DNA from 3 places in the Aggregatilinea sp. genome. Region 3 is predicted to be linked to each of the others. Evidence: riboswitches for the same ligand, from Rfam matches in the RefSeq annotation. Region 3 holds a riboswitch; each other region holds the start of a gene.
The links. A riboswitch is a leader RNA that binds a small molecule or an ion and turns the genes downstream of it on or off. The one in region 3 is predicted to bind S-adenosylmethionine.

Region 1 (4,773 bases), on a different contig from region 3:
CACTCGTTTGACCTGCCGCGCCAGCCGGGAACGTACGTTCTATTCATGCGGCTGGAAACATCGATCAAACTGTCCATCCGCACGCTGGGAGCCTCCACCCTCGCGCCCGGTTGGGTCGCCTACGTGGGCAGCGCGCACGGCCCCGGCGGACTGCATGCACGGGTCAACCGCCACCTGCACCCCGACAAGCCGCAGCACTGGCACATCGACGCGCTGACGAGCGCGATTCCGGTGCGCAGCCTGTGGTGGCGCACCAGCCCTGAACGGCTCGAATGCACGTGGGCGGAGACGATCCGCGCCTTTCCCGGCAGCGGCGTGCCGGTTCCGCGGTTTGGCGCCTCCGACTGTCACTGCCCCGCGCACCTGTTTTCGGTCAGGCTCGACACCCTGCCGGACCTGTGGCGCAGATTAGACAGCCCGGCGTGGGTTGATCTGCTCTGAGACGCCCTGTACGGCATAGCCCATATCCTTCGAGATCTGCCTATTCCAGATAGCCGGTCTCCGCCAGCAGCTCGGCGTTCAAAATCGAGCAACCTGCCGCGCCGCGAATGGTGTTGTGGGCAATGGCGAGGAACTTCCAGCCGCCGATCACCGGATCGGGGCGCAGGCGGCCCACCACGGTCGCCATGCCGCCGCCCGTGTCGCGGTCCCGGCGCGGCTGGGGACGATCCTGCTCGGAGCGCACCACTACCGGCTGTTCCGGCGCGGTCGGCAGACCGGGAACCGGATCGGGCCCACGGAACGACTGCCACGCCTCCAGGATCTGCGCCTCGGTCACGTCCTCCACGAAGCGCACCGACACCGCCACGAGGTGCCCATCAATCACCGGGACGCGCGTGCAGGTCGCGCTCATCACGCAGTCCAGCCATTGAATCTGCTCGCCGTCGAGCGCGCCAAGCATCTTACGCGGCTCCGTCTCGACCTTACCCTCTTCGCCGCCAATGTAGGGGACGACGTTCTCGGTGATGTCCAAAGCGGAAACGCCGGGATAGCCCGCGCCGCTGATCGCCTGCATACTGACGACTTGCGCGGCTTCGATCCCAAACTGGCGCAGCGGCGCGAACGCCATCACGACCGGGGCCGTCGTACAGTTCGAGTTGGTCGCCACACCGCCCGTGCTCCAGCCGTACTTGCGGCGCTGCACGCCGATCAGCGCGGCGTGCTCGGCGTTGGCTTCGGGCAACAGGATCGGCACGTCTTCCTGCATCCGATAGGCGCTGGCGTTGGAGCAAATCATGTGACCCTGCTCCGCCAGCCGCCATTCGACGGTCTTGGCGATGTCGCTGGGCAGCGCCGAAAACACAATGGGCGACTGCACATCCGCATCCAGCGGAAGCACCTCGCAGTCCGCGATGTGGGAGGGCGGATTGCCGGACAGCACCCAGCGAGTCGCCTGGCCGTACCGCTGCCCCGCGCTGCGCTCGCTTGCAATCAGCTCAGTCACGCGGAACCAGGGATGCCCTTCAAGCAGTTGAATGAAGCGCTGGCCGACCGCGCCGGTTGCTCCCAGCACGGCAACGTTGATCTGTTTCTGCCTGCTTGCCATAGGTTCACCTCTGATCACGGGATGCTTTCACAGTGGCACAACGTTACCATACTCACCACCCGCCGACCATCGGCGCTTTCCGCCAAATAGACTCCGGCCCCATCACAGGGGATATCAAATCCGGCCTGAAGGCGCGGCGGTTTTCGGTAAAATGCCCACTTTGCGATCAATTTAGCCCGTTTTGGAACGACTTTTCACCTCATAATGTCCCCGAACCATTTTTGGATGAATTTTTCAGAACCCTGTTGACAAATCTTTTAGGCCATGATAATCTGTCTCCCAGTTACCAATTGAATAGCAGCATACCCTTTTATCCAGAGCGGTGGAGGGACCGGCCCTTTGAAACCGCGGCAACCATTCGGATTCCGAAAGTGGTGCCAATTCCGGCAGAATCTTCTGGAAGATGAGAGGGGACTGGCAGATATCGCTATGTTCAAGTCCTTCTCTCTCCGGGGAAGGACTTTTTTGTTGTTTCCTCGGGGAAATGGGGTTCACCGCTGCTAATCGACCCATCAACCGCCCTAAGGAGGCACGAACATGTCAGGCACTAATGGTCACACCGAACACACCCTGAAGTTCAACAGCAAGGCTCTGCACGCGGGTTACTCCCCAGACCCGACCACAGGCGCCCGCGCCGTCCCGATTTACCAAACCACATCGTACCAATTCCGCGACACGGATCACGCGGCGGCGCTGTTCGCGCTGCAAGAACCGGGCAACATCTACACCCGCATCATGAACCCGACCAACGCCGTGTTCGAGGAACGCATTGCGGCGCTGGAAGGCGGCATCGGGGCGCTGGCGACGGCGTCGGGCCAGTTCGCGGAAACGCTGACCGTGCTCACCCTGGCGAACAGCGGCGACGAAGTGATCGCAACCAGCGCACTGTACGGTGGCACGTACACCCTGCTGGCGTATACGCTCAAGCGCGCGGGTATCACGACGCACTTCGTGGAGGAAAACACCCCCGAAGCATTCGAGCGGCTGATCAACGATAAGACCAAGCTGATTTACCTGGAAACGATCGGCAACCCGAAGCTGCAAATCCCCGACTTCGAGGGCATCACGGCGGTCGCGCACGCACACGGCATCCCGGTGGTGGTCGATAACACCTTCGCCACGCCGTACCTGTGCCGCCCGTTCGAGCATGGCGTGGATATCGTGGTGCACTCGACGACCAAGTGGATCGGTGGGCACGGCCTGAGCATCGGCGGCGTGATCGTGGACAGCGGCAAGTTCGACTGGAAGGCCAGCGGACGCCACGACGGCATCGTGGAACCGGAACCGGCCTATCACGGTGCGGTGCTGGCTGACGTGCTTGGCCCGGCGGCCTTTATCGGGCGGGCGCGCGTGGTCGGCCTGCGCGACTTGGGCGGCAGCCAGGCCCCGTTTAACAGCTTCCTGAACATCATCGGGCTGGAAACACTCGCCTTGCGCGTGCAGCGTCACGTCGAAAATGCGCAAGCCGTCGCGGAATACCTGGAACGGCATCCGGCGGTGTCGTGGGTCAACTACCCCGGCCTGCCCAGCCACGAAAGCTACGAGCGCGCCAAGAAATATCTGCCCAAGGGCGCAGGCGCAGTGCTCGGCTTTGGCATCAAGGGCGGGCGTGAAGGTGGACGCAAGTTCATCGACAGCCTCAAGCTGTTCTCGCATCTGGCGAATGTGGGCGACACCCGCTCGCTGGCGATCCACCCCGCGACTACCACGCACCAACAGCTCAGCCCCGAGGAACAGGTCGCGTCTGGCGTGACCGACGACTACGTGCGGCTGGCGGTCGGCATTGAGGACATCAACGACATCCTGTGGGACCTGGATCAGGCGCTCACGGTGGCGCAAGGCGTCAAGCCGGTCGCAGTTCCGTAAACCATTCCAAGAGTCTATTCTCCCGGGGGCGTGCGCACGCCCCCGGCGAGCTTTGAACCCGGTAAAGGCAGCAGCACCAATCATGGTCATGACAACTGACTCGACTACCACGCGCAAGACGATCAGCCACCCCAGGCCGCAGCCGACTTACCGGCGCTCGCGGCCCGGTTCCGTGGGGATCGTCAAGCGCCAATACGCCCAGTTCGATACGCCGCTGCACCTGCGCAGCGGCGAAACACTTGAAGGCTTCACGCTCGCTTACGAGACGTACGGCACGCTCAACGCCAGCCACAGCAACGCGATCCTGATTTGCCATGCGCTGTCCGGTGACGCACATGTCGCGGGCTATCACACGTCGCAGGCCAGCGAAAAGCCGGGCTGGTGGGATGAGGCGGTGGGCCCCGGTAAGATGTTCGACACCAACCGCTTCTTCGTGATCTGCTCGAACGTGATCGGCGGCTGCCAGGGCAGCACCGGGCCGTCGTCCACTGCGCCGGACGGCAAACCCTACGCCCTGCGCTTCCCGCACGTCACTGTGCCGGATATGGTCGAGGCGCAGCGGCATTTGCTGGATCATCTGGGCATCGAAAAGCTGTTCGCGACGGGCGGCGGCAGCATGGGCGGCATGCAGGCGCTGCAATGGGCGGTGGCATACCCGGAGCGCGTCGGTGCGGTGCTGTTCATGGCGAGTACCCCGCGATCCTCGGCGCAGCACATCGCGTTCAACGAGTCGGGCAGACAGGCCATTTACGCGGACGCGAACTGGAACCACGGCGATTATTATGGTGGCCCCGCCCCGGCAGGCGGCCTGAGCGTCGCGCGCATGTTGGCGCACATTACCTATATGAGCGAAGCGTCCCTGGAGCAGAAATTCGGACGGCGGCTGCAAAGCGCGGACGAGATCCCATACACGTTCGATACGCCCGAATTCGCCGTCGAGAGCTATTTGGAGCACCAGGGCGAGCAGTTCGTCAACCGTTTCGACGCCAACAGCTACCTCTACATCACCAAGGCCATCGACTATTTCGACATCGCCGCCGATTACGGCTCGCTGCGCGCCGCATTGGAGCGCGTCAAAGCAAAGTTCCAGGTGATCACATTTTCGAGCGACTGGCTCTACCCCGCGCACCAATCGCAGGAGTTGGTGCAAACGCTAACGGCCCTCGGTCGCAGCGTGGAGTACCATCACGTGCACGCGCCGTTCGGCCACGACTCGTTTTTGGTCGAAGTCGAAAAGATGTCCGATCTGGTCGGGACTTACCTCGACCGGCTGTGGCAGGATCACAAAGCGGCGACCCGGTAGCGGTCGCCGCTTTTCTTTTCTCAAACCCCAATTTCTACCCGAACGCTATAGGTAAATA
Region 2 (4,773 bases), on a different contig from region 3:
TTTCGACCCAGATCCGCCCGCCGTGCGCCTCGACCACCCCGCGCGAGATCGCCAGCCCCAGCCCCAGCCCGCCGCCGCGAAAGGCCGTCTTGCTGGTGGAGTGAAGCTGTGTGTCGCCCGCCGTATAGAAGTGGTCGAAGATCAACTGCTGCTGGTCCGGATCGATGCCGATGCCCGTGTCCATGATGCGCGTGACCACCCAGCCGTCGCTCACCGTGGCTTGCAGCGTGATCGCGCCGCCGTCGGGCGTGTACTTGATCGCGTTGCTCAGCAGATTGCTGTACGCCAGTTCGAGCAGCGACGAATCCGCGAAAAACTGAGAGGGCCACTCGTCCAGGTCGTAATAGAGCGTGAGGCTGCGCTGTTCGATCACCTGGGCGTAGCCGTCGATGACGCGTTTGAGCACTTCGTGCAGGTTGGTGGGGCCCATTTTCAGCTCGACCCGGCCCGACGCAATGCGCGAGATGGTGATGATCTCGCTGATGACGCCGTTCAGCCGCTCGATGGACTCCGACAGGCCCGACAGCACGGCCTGCACCTCGGGACTGCGGGCCATCATCTCCTGAATGGCGGGGGAGGTCTGCACCAGCCGGTTGTAGCCGTAGACGGTGGTCAGCGGCGTGCGCAGCTCGTGCGCAGTGAGCTGGATGAAGTCGTCTTTGATCTGGTCCAGGCGCAACAGGTCGCGGTTGATGGCTTCCAGCTCGCGGACGTTGCTTTCAAGCTGCTGCACGATCTCACGGTTGACCGCCGCGCGGACCGGCGCCAGCGCGCTCGGATCGGGCGGCTCGTGATGCCCCGTCAGGTAGTCTTCGAGCTTTTTGGTCAGCGTGGCGACGTCGACCGGCTTATCGATCGTGCCGGTCATGCCTGCGCGCGCCGCGCGATCGTGCTCGGAGGCGCGGTCGGCGGCGATCAGCGCGACCACCGGCACGGCAGCCATGCCCGGCTCGGCGCGCAGACGCATCATCAGCTCGGCTTCGCTCATGTCGGGCAGGTCGATGTCGATCAGAACCAGATCGGGCCGATGCGTGCGGGCCAGTTCCAGTCCATGCATACTCTGGCTGGCGGCCACTACGCGGTAGCCCGCATAGGTCAGGGCGCGCTGAATCATCAAGCGTCCGGCGTCGTCATCTTCGATGTATAGGATCGTGGCGGGTTGTGTCATGCCGTTCCATCCGGGGAATACGAGCAGCAGGTCAAAATCTAATCGGCGCGCGGCTCATTCTGGCGATCCGCGCCCGCGTCCTCAGCTTCAGGAGCCTGTTCGTCCTGAATATCACCGGGCGCTGGATCCGTGAGGATCGGGATGAGCGGCGGTGTTTCCCGGTCGAGCCGGTTCATGGTGCGTTTCAGATGCGTATCCGCGGGGCCGGACATGGTTGACGCGCGATGTAGCGAGTCGGGATCGTGGGGCAGCACGACTTGCTTGGCGCGCGGAATGTCGGCGGGTTCGGGCAGCAGATCGTCGTCGGGCGGCGCCTGGGCCTCCCACTGGTCGATGAACTGCGTCACCCAGTCCAGTTCCGCTTGCAGCAGGACGAGACGGTGTTCAAAGATCGCAATAACGTTATAAGTCGCTTTGGCGTTCACCAACTGCTGCCAGCGCTCGCGTGCCTGCCCCAGGCGCATCACGAGATCCTGCCGGTAAGCGATGAACGCGCTGCGAAGCTGGGACGCGCGCAGCACGTCCAGGTTCGCCAGGCCCAGCTCGAAGCCGCTGGCGGTCTCGCGCGGGGTGCTGAGCAGATCGGCTACGGCGGTTTGCAGGACGCCGTACCCGGCGGGCGTGATCCGGTACTCGCGGCGAGAGGGGCCTTCGGCGTGCTGGCCCGGCTCGCTTTCGACCAATCCCTGGCGTTCCAGCTTGTCGATGACGTAATACATCGACGAGACGCCGATATTCGTCCAGGCGCGGAGGCCGCGTTGGGTGATGATCGTCTGGATGTCGTACCCGTGCACCGGCCCTTCGGCCACGATGCTCAACAGGGCGAGTTCTGCGTCAGTCATACCCCAAAATCCTGCTGTAGGCCCCTACAGCCGCTCTCGACCACTTGCGTACACAGGTAGAGTACACGAGGCGCGATTGGGTGTCAATTTTGGATCGCGCATGGCGCGCGGTAGAGGCCCGGATTTGGGGATGGCCGGGGACGCAGGCGGGCGTAGGCTGCCACCCGGCACGTGTTGACAGCCCTGATCAGGGGTGCTATCATTCGCGCACCTTTAAAAACAATTTATATTGGAAACACTCTTATCCAGAGCGGCAGAGGGACCGGCCCCGTGAAGCCGCGGCAACCCCTCCGGCTGAGCAACTCCGCGTCAGCCAGAGAAGGGTGCCAATTCCGTCAGGTTTTCTGGAAGATGAGAGCCGTTTTTCCACCCGCCTCAGTGGAGTCTGTCCCGACGAGGCCATGCATGGTGTGAAACGTGCCCCCTGGAGTGTGCTGCCGGGGGGCTTTTTCATGTGTTGGGCAGGGCGGTGGAGCAAGACATTCCATAAGGAGCTTCGGTGAGCGAGAACAAAGCAAGCACAACCTTCATGTCCTCTCCCCAGTATTTCTTCACCTCGGAATCGGTGACTGAGGGACACCCGGACAAGATCTGCGACCAGATTTCAGACGCCGTTCTGGACGCCATCATCGCGGAAGATCCCGGTGCGCGCGTCGCGTGCGAAACCGCGGTCACGACCGGGCTGGTGGTGGTCATGGGCGAGATCACTACGTCTACCTACGTGGACATTAACGCGCTGGTGCGCGATGTTGTGCGCGACATCGGCTATACGCGCGGCAAGTACGGCTTCGACGCCGACACGTGCGGCGTGATCGTGTCGCTCAAGGAGCAGTCCGGCGACATCGCGCAGGGCGTGGACCGCGCGCTCGAACAGCGCGAGGGCGGCCCGACCGAGGATCAGCTCAACGCGGTGGGCGCGGGCGACCAGGGTATGATGATCGGGTTTGCCTGCGACGAAACGCCGGAGCTGATGCCCCTGTCGATCATGCTGGCGCACAAGCTGACCAAGCGCCTGTCGGAAGTGCGCCGCGACGGCACGCTGCCGTACCTGCGGCCCGACGGCAAGAGCCAGGTCACGGTCGAATATGCGTACGGCCAGCCCAAGCGCATCGACACCGTGCTGATTTCCAGCCAGCACGCGCCGGATATTTCCAGCGAGCAGATCCGCGCGGAGATCATCGAGCAGGTGATCAAGCCCGTCATCCCGGCGCACCTGCTGGACGAGAAGACCAGGTTCTTCGTGAACCCGACCGGTCGCTTCGTCATCGGCGGGCCGCTCGGTGACGCGGGCCTGACCGGGCGCAAGATCATCGTCGATACCTACGGCGGCGTGGCACGTCATGGCGGCGGCGCGTTCTCGGGCAAAGACCCGACAAAAGTGGACCGTTCCGCGGCGTACATGGCCCGTTACGTTGCCAAGAACGTGGTCGCGGCGGGATTGGCGCGGCGCTTCGAGCTTCAGATCTCCTACGCGATCGGCGTGGCGCGCCCGCTGTCCGTCGCCATCGAGACGTTCGGCACGGGCTGCATCCCCGACGAGAAGATCGTCGAGCTGATCCGCGCGCACTTCGATATGCGCCCCGCGGCGATCATTCACAACCTGGAGCTGCGCAAGCCGCAGTTCCGGCAGGTGGCTGCGTTCGGGCACTTCGGGCGCGACGACCTGGACGTGGCATGGGAGCGCACCGACAAGGCCGACGCGCTGCGTAAGGCTGCCGGGCTGGAATAAGGCCGGGCTAGCGCTAAAAACGCGACGAGGGTGCAGATATGCACCCTCGTTTTTTGTTTTCTGTTTGTTGCTAGAGCCTGTTATGAACTTATAGCCCCCCATTCCCTGGCCCCTTCCCCCACGCAAGCGGAGGGAAGGGGAAGCCACCCCACACAACCCCGTTGCGCGGGGACCCCAGGAAAAAACGGGCGGAGCAAGCCCCGCCCCTACGGATCGCGGGATGATGAACGCATGAGAATCCAGTTCTCTCGCTCGAAACGTGCATCACACGCTCCAGCGCGTTCCGTTCTGGGGAACGGTTACGCGAGCGCCTGCGGATGATCGGCGCGCACCATGTCCAGATCGGCGGCGCGGGCGTTCGCTTCGACCTGCTCCGGCGACTTGCAGCCGGGGATCACACACGTCACGGCGGGATGCTGCAAACACCACGCCAGCGCCCAGGTCGCCATGTTCACCCCCTCGGGCACTTCTTGCGCCTGGATGTTTTCCACTTCGGCAAGCTGCGCCTGGATCTGATCCTCGCTGCGCGTCGAGCGCACGTCGGTGTCGTCCGTGAAGCGCGTGCCGGGCTTGTACTTGCCGCTCAGCAGGCCGCTGGCGAGCGGGACGCGGGCCAGCACACCCAGGTAATCTTCAAGGCACGCGGGCAGCACTTCTTCTTCGGGGATGCGGTCCAAGCGGTTGTAGACGACCTGGATCGCGCTTGCGCCGACGGACGCCGCCCGTGCCGTCTGGTAAATGTTGGTGTTGGGGCTGATCGACAGGCCCACCGCGCGGATCTTGCCCGCCTGCACCTGCTCGGCCAGCATGTCCCACAGCTCCGGCTGGTCGAAGGCGTCGTTGCTGCCCGAATGGAACTGGTAGAGGTCGATGTAGTCCGTTTGCAGCGCCCGCAGCGAGTCTTCAAGCTGCTGGCGCACCTCGCCGGGTGCATAGGCCGTGTCGCGGTCGAAGCGCGCGTTGAAGTGGTGGCCGAACTTGGTGGCGATGATCCAGTCCTGGCGGTTGTGGCGCACCGCTTTGCCGACCATCTG
Region 3 (4,773 bases):
TGCCGTTCGTCTCGAACGAAAAAATATCCCGCGCGGGCAAAAAGATGTTTTCGGTTTGTCCGGTCGTGCCAAAAAGTTGGATAAAAATAGTGCCGTCGGTTCCCCCGTCAGGATCGTCGCCGGTCCGAACGTATATGGTGTACACGTTTTGCTTCATCGTTATTTCCTACCCGCTTCGCACGCTTTATGCTATAGTCCTGCCATGTCTTGACTGGTGATGGAACCTCTTTCAATCATAAATTCAAATAATTCAATGGCCTCTATGCTGCCTTCAGAACTCGAAACTCCCACTCTGTCCCTTTTTATCCGTCCCGCTCAACCTGCCGACGCCGACGCGCTGATCCAGACCTGCTGGCGCGATCGCACACTGTCCACAGCGGCGGATATGCTGCGCCGCACTGAAAAAATGGCGTCGCATCATCGCGGGCTGGCGCTGGTTGCCATTTGCGATGGCGCACCCTGTGGCTTCGGCCTGCTGACGCTCTGGCCGCGTGCGGGCGAAATCAGCGACTTGATTGTAACCGCCAAGCTGCGCGGGCGCGGCGTCGGCACGCGGTTGGTGCAGGCGCTCAGTGATGCCGCGGCGGAACTGGGCGTGCGCACGCTCGAAATCGGCGCGGCGCTGTCCAATCCACGCGCGCTGGCATTGTACCGGCGGCTCGGTTTCAAGGACGCGCGCACCATCGAGCTGGACCTGGGTTGTGGCCTGGAGCCGGTGGTGTACCTGACCAAAGCGCTGCCGAAGGGCTAAGTCGCCCAATCCTTCAACTCGCCGCTGTACAGATCGCGCACGCGCTGATCCTCCGGGTCCGGGTAGCCGAACCGGTCGATTAGCGTGCCTAGCGTGAACTCGCTGCTCTCGCGGTTGCCCAACAGCAGTTCCTGCAGCACGATGTCGATCACCAGGATCAGGCGTCCGAAGTGGCTGTACTGGCTGGGGAGGGCGGTGAACAATGTGGCGAAGATCCGCTCGCGCAGTTCCAGATCCTGCACGCCGCTGCCCGGCCAGCCCACGATCCAGTTGTGCTGGTAGACGCCGATCGACAGCACGTCCGCGCGGAGCTGCGCTAGCTGCTGGATCGCGGCGCGGCGTGCGGAAGCGTCTGAAAGGCGGTGCGTTTCGCGAAAGGGCACATTGCCGAGCATCTCGTACATGCGCCCCGGCTCTGTGGTGCGGATCACGCGGCCCAGGCTGCGCTGCTCGAAGCGGAACGCACGTGAAAGAGCGCGCGTGCACTCCATGTAATACTGCGCGAGGTGCTTTTGCCCGGCGTGGCGGTCGATGCGCCAGATCAGCGACAGTAGATCGCTGAAGTCCAACGACAACTGCGGCGGATTGAACGGGCTGTAAGGGGATGTAAGCTGGTTGATGCGCGTCTGGTCGCGGTTCATCGCACGTTGATCCTGGGACACCTGACAGATTGCAGGCCCGGTCCTGATTGAAAGCTGTTGTAGTGGGACCCACACCAAGTATAGGCGCGTCCGCTCTGTTTAACTAACTGCCGCGAAAACGACCGCGCGCGATATTGACCATATCCACGAGCATCCCGTACGCCGTGGTCGTGGGGTCCGTGTCGCCTTCGACGATGGTCAATTGGTGAAGCGTGTCCGTCTGGAAGGTAACGGCGCTGCTGGTTCTGGACACCTGACACAGCGGATCTCTGAGCGGCAGGCGGGTAGGCTTCACACTGGCGCGCACTGCGCCATTTTCGTTCACGACGTCGCACAGCAGCTTGATGCGCTCGCCCGCTTCCAATGCGGCTTGCGCGTCCTGCACGGTGATCCCCATGATGCCGGTGCGATCTACATCCGCCGGGTGCAGATCTGCGCCCATGATCACGTTAGCCAGCACGACCGTTTTGACGGTGGCGTCCCAGCCTTCGAGATCGGTCGCCGAGTCGGCTTCCGCGACGCCAATCGCTTGCGCCTGCCGCACGGCCTCATCGAATGTGGTTCCCTGTTCCAGTGCGCTCAACACGAAATTTGTCGTACTGTTCAGGACGCCCTGAATGCGCAGAATCGTCGTCGCCAACAGTCCCTCGCGTCCCACGCTGAGGACCGGCGCGCCATCCATGACCGTACTCTCGAAGAAGAAGCCGAGATCTTTTTCCGCGGCAAGCGCGCGCAGTTCCTGGTAGGCGAACGCGACCGGACCCTTGTTGGCCGTGACGACGTGCCGCCCGGCCTTGAGCGCGGCGCGGACGTAATCGGTGGCGGGCTGGCCCGTCCGGGGATTCAGCCACGTTGCTTCCATGACTAAATCAGCAGGGCAAACATCGATGAACGCCAGCGTATCGCTGACCGGTTCGCCCTTGTGCAGCGTGTCCAACCGCTCGCCTGCTTCGACGGCGCGCAGCGCGGCCTGTAAGTCCAACCCGTCGGGATCGATCGCGCATCCGCGCGACTGGGTGGCGATGCCCGTGACACGGAAGGTGAGGTCGTATTCATCGCGGAGAGTGGCAGCTTTGACGTCCAGCAGGCGCGCCAGGGCGCGGGCGACGTTGCCGAAGCCGAGCAGCGCAATATCGAGGTGCATTGCGGCGACAGTCCTTTCGCGGAGCGGGGAGTTGCCTCTGATAATGGTTGTATTATACCCAAAATGATGGAACGTCGAGCTTCCTGCTCAAACAGGTTCGGCAAACGGGATAGAATCATACGGCATGGGCGGACTTAATTGGCACGCCGGTCTGACTTATGGTACGATCATCCGCAGTTTCACCTCATCCAGAGCGGGGGAGGGACCGGCCCTGTGAACCCGCGGCAACCCCTGGCCACAACCGGCCAGTACGGTGCCAACTCCGGCAGCGCCTACTGGAAGATGAGGGCCCGCGAGATGCATATTCACGGACGCCCCTTGTTGCTGTAGGGGCGTTTTAGTTCGCGGGGCTGAGGCTCCGTGCGGCGACCGGCGGCGAAGGCCACCAGAAGAGGCGAATCCCCATGACGAACGCGACAAAATCACACGAGCGTGCTTTTACCAACCGGCGTTATCTTGACGCGATTGCGGACCACGTATTGATTTACGATGGCGCGATGGGTACCAGCATCCAGCGCTATAACCTGACCGCCGAGGATTTTGGCGGCGCGCGCACCGAGGGCTGCAACGACTATCTGGTGATCACCCGCCCGGATGTGATCGAAGCGATCCATGCCTCGTTTCTGGCCGTGGGCAGCGAGGTGGTCGAGACGGATACCTTCCGCTCCAACCGTCTGACGCTGGCCGAGTATGGCTTGCAGGATCGCGTGCTGGAGATCAACCAGGCGGCGGCGCGGTTGGCGCGCGGCGTGGCGGATCGCTACGCGGCGGAGACAGGCGTCCCGCGCTACGTGGCGGGCAGCATCGGCCCCAGCGGCAAGCTGCCCAGCTCCGACGACCCCGACCTGAGCAACGTGACGTTCGATGAACTGTCAGCCATCTTCGGGGAGCAGGCGCAGGGCCTTCTGGAAGGCGGCGTGGACGTGCTGCTGGTCGAAACCAGCCAGGACATCCTCGAAGTGCGCGCGGCGGTGGTCGGCATCGACCATGCTTTCGAGCGGACCGGGATCAAGGTGCCGCTGCAGGTACAGGTTACGCTCGATACGTCGGGACGTATGCTGTTCGGCACGGACATCGCCAGCGCGCTGACCACGCTCGAATCGCTGCCGATCGACGTGCTGGGCCTCAACTGCTCGACCGGGCCGGAGCACATGGCGCAGCCGGTAAAGTACCTCGTGGAACACAGCACGAAGCCGTTGAGCATTCTGCCCAACGCCGGACTTCCGATCAACGTCGAAGGCGAGGCGGTCTACCCGATGCAGCCCGATCCGTTCGCGGCGATGCTGTCGGAGTTTGTCGATTGGGGTGTGAATGTGGTCGGTGGCTGCTGCGGCACGACGCCGGAGCACCTTGCAAAGCTGGTCGAGCGCGTGAAGGGTGCGCCCGACGCGCGGCGCGATCCACCCACGCGCCAGCCGGAAGCCGAGGCCGCCGTATCGAGCGGGATGCGCGCGATGGCGATGCGCCAGTCCCCGCCGCCCACGCTGATCGGGGAGCGCGTCAACAGCCAGGGCAGCCGCAAGATCAAACGCCTGCTGCTGGAAGAAGACTACGATGGCATTTTACAGGTCGCGCGGCAGCAGGTGGACGCCGGGGCGCACATCCTCGACGTATGCGTGGCCCTCACCGAGCGCGCCGACGAAGCCGAGCAGATGCGCAAAGTGGTCAAAAAGCTGGCGATGGGCGTGGATGTGCCGCTGATGATCGATACGACCGAGCCGGACGTGGCCGAAGCCGCCCTCAGCCTGTACCCGGGCCGGGGCATTATCAACAGCATCAACCTGGAAAATGGCCTGGCTAAGATCGAGGCGATCGTGCCGATTGCCTGCAAGCACGGCGCGGCGGTGGTCGCGCTGACCATCGACGAGCAGGGCATGGCTAAGACCGCCGAACGCAAGCTCGAGATTGCGCGGCGCATCCACGACATCACCGTGAACGAGTACGGCCTCGCGCCCGAAGACCTGATCTTTGACGCGCTGACCTTCACCCTGGCGACCGGCGACCCGGAGATGGCGGGCAGCGCCGTCGAGACGATGGACGGCATCAAGCGCATCAAGGCCGAACTGCCCGGCGTGCTGACCTCGTTGGGCGTCAGCAACGTCAGCTTTGGGCTGTCGCCCGCCGCGCGCGCGGTGCTCAACAGCGTCTTCCTGACGCACTGCGTTGAGGCGGGGCTGGACATGGCGATCGTCAACCCGGCGCACATTACGCCCTACGCGGAGATCCCCGAGGACCAG

Region 1: linked by a shared signal. The riboswitch ahead of V7116_RS04130 (O-acetylhomoserine aminocarboxypropyltransferase/cysteine synthase family protein) and the one ahead of metH (methionine synthase) in region 3 are both predicted to bind S-adenosylmethionine.
Region 2: linked by a shared signal. The riboswitch ahead of metK (methionine adenosyltransferase) and the one ahead of metH (methionine synthase) in region 3 are both predicted to bind S-adenosylmethionine.

Annotation. Positions count from the first base shown of each region.
Region 1 is NZ_DAISHJ010000007.1:46,990-51,762, reverse strand. It holds gene V7116_RS04140 (GIY-YIG nuclease family protein) at 1-441, shown strand, start outside; gene asd (aspartate-semialdehyde dehydrogenase) at 482-1,546, opposite strand; SAM riboswitch class I at 1,854-1,956, shown strand; gene V7116_RS04130 (O-acetylhomoserine aminocarboxypropyltransferase/cysteine synthase family protein) at 2,084-3,412, shown strand; gene metX (homoserine O-acetyltransferase MetX) at 3,495-4,715, shown strand.
Region 2 is NZ_DAISHJ010000101.1:4,379-9,151, reverse strand. It holds gene V7116_RS20090 (ATP-binding response regulator) at 1-1,168, opposite strand, end outside; gene V7116_RS20085 (PadR family transcriptional regulator) at 1,207-2,010, opposite strand; SAM riboswitch class I at 2,249-2,368, shown strand; gene metK (methionine adenosyltransferase) at 2,540-3,739, shown strand; gene V7116_RS20075 (aldo/keto reductase) at 4,039-4,773, opposite strand, start outside.
Region 3 is NZ_DAISHJ010000003.1:84,789-89,561, reverse strand. It holds gene V7116_RS02285 (PLAT/LH2 domain-containing protein) at 1-157, opposite strand, end outside; gene V7116_RS02280 (GNAT family N-acetyltransferase) at 263-751, shown strand; gene V7116_RS02275 (hypothetical protein) at 748-1,392, opposite strand; gene V7116_RS02270 (hypothetical protein) at 1,496-2,536, opposite strand; SAM riboswitch class I at 2,718-2,825, shown strand; gene metH (methionine synthase) at 2,941-4,773, shown strand, end outside.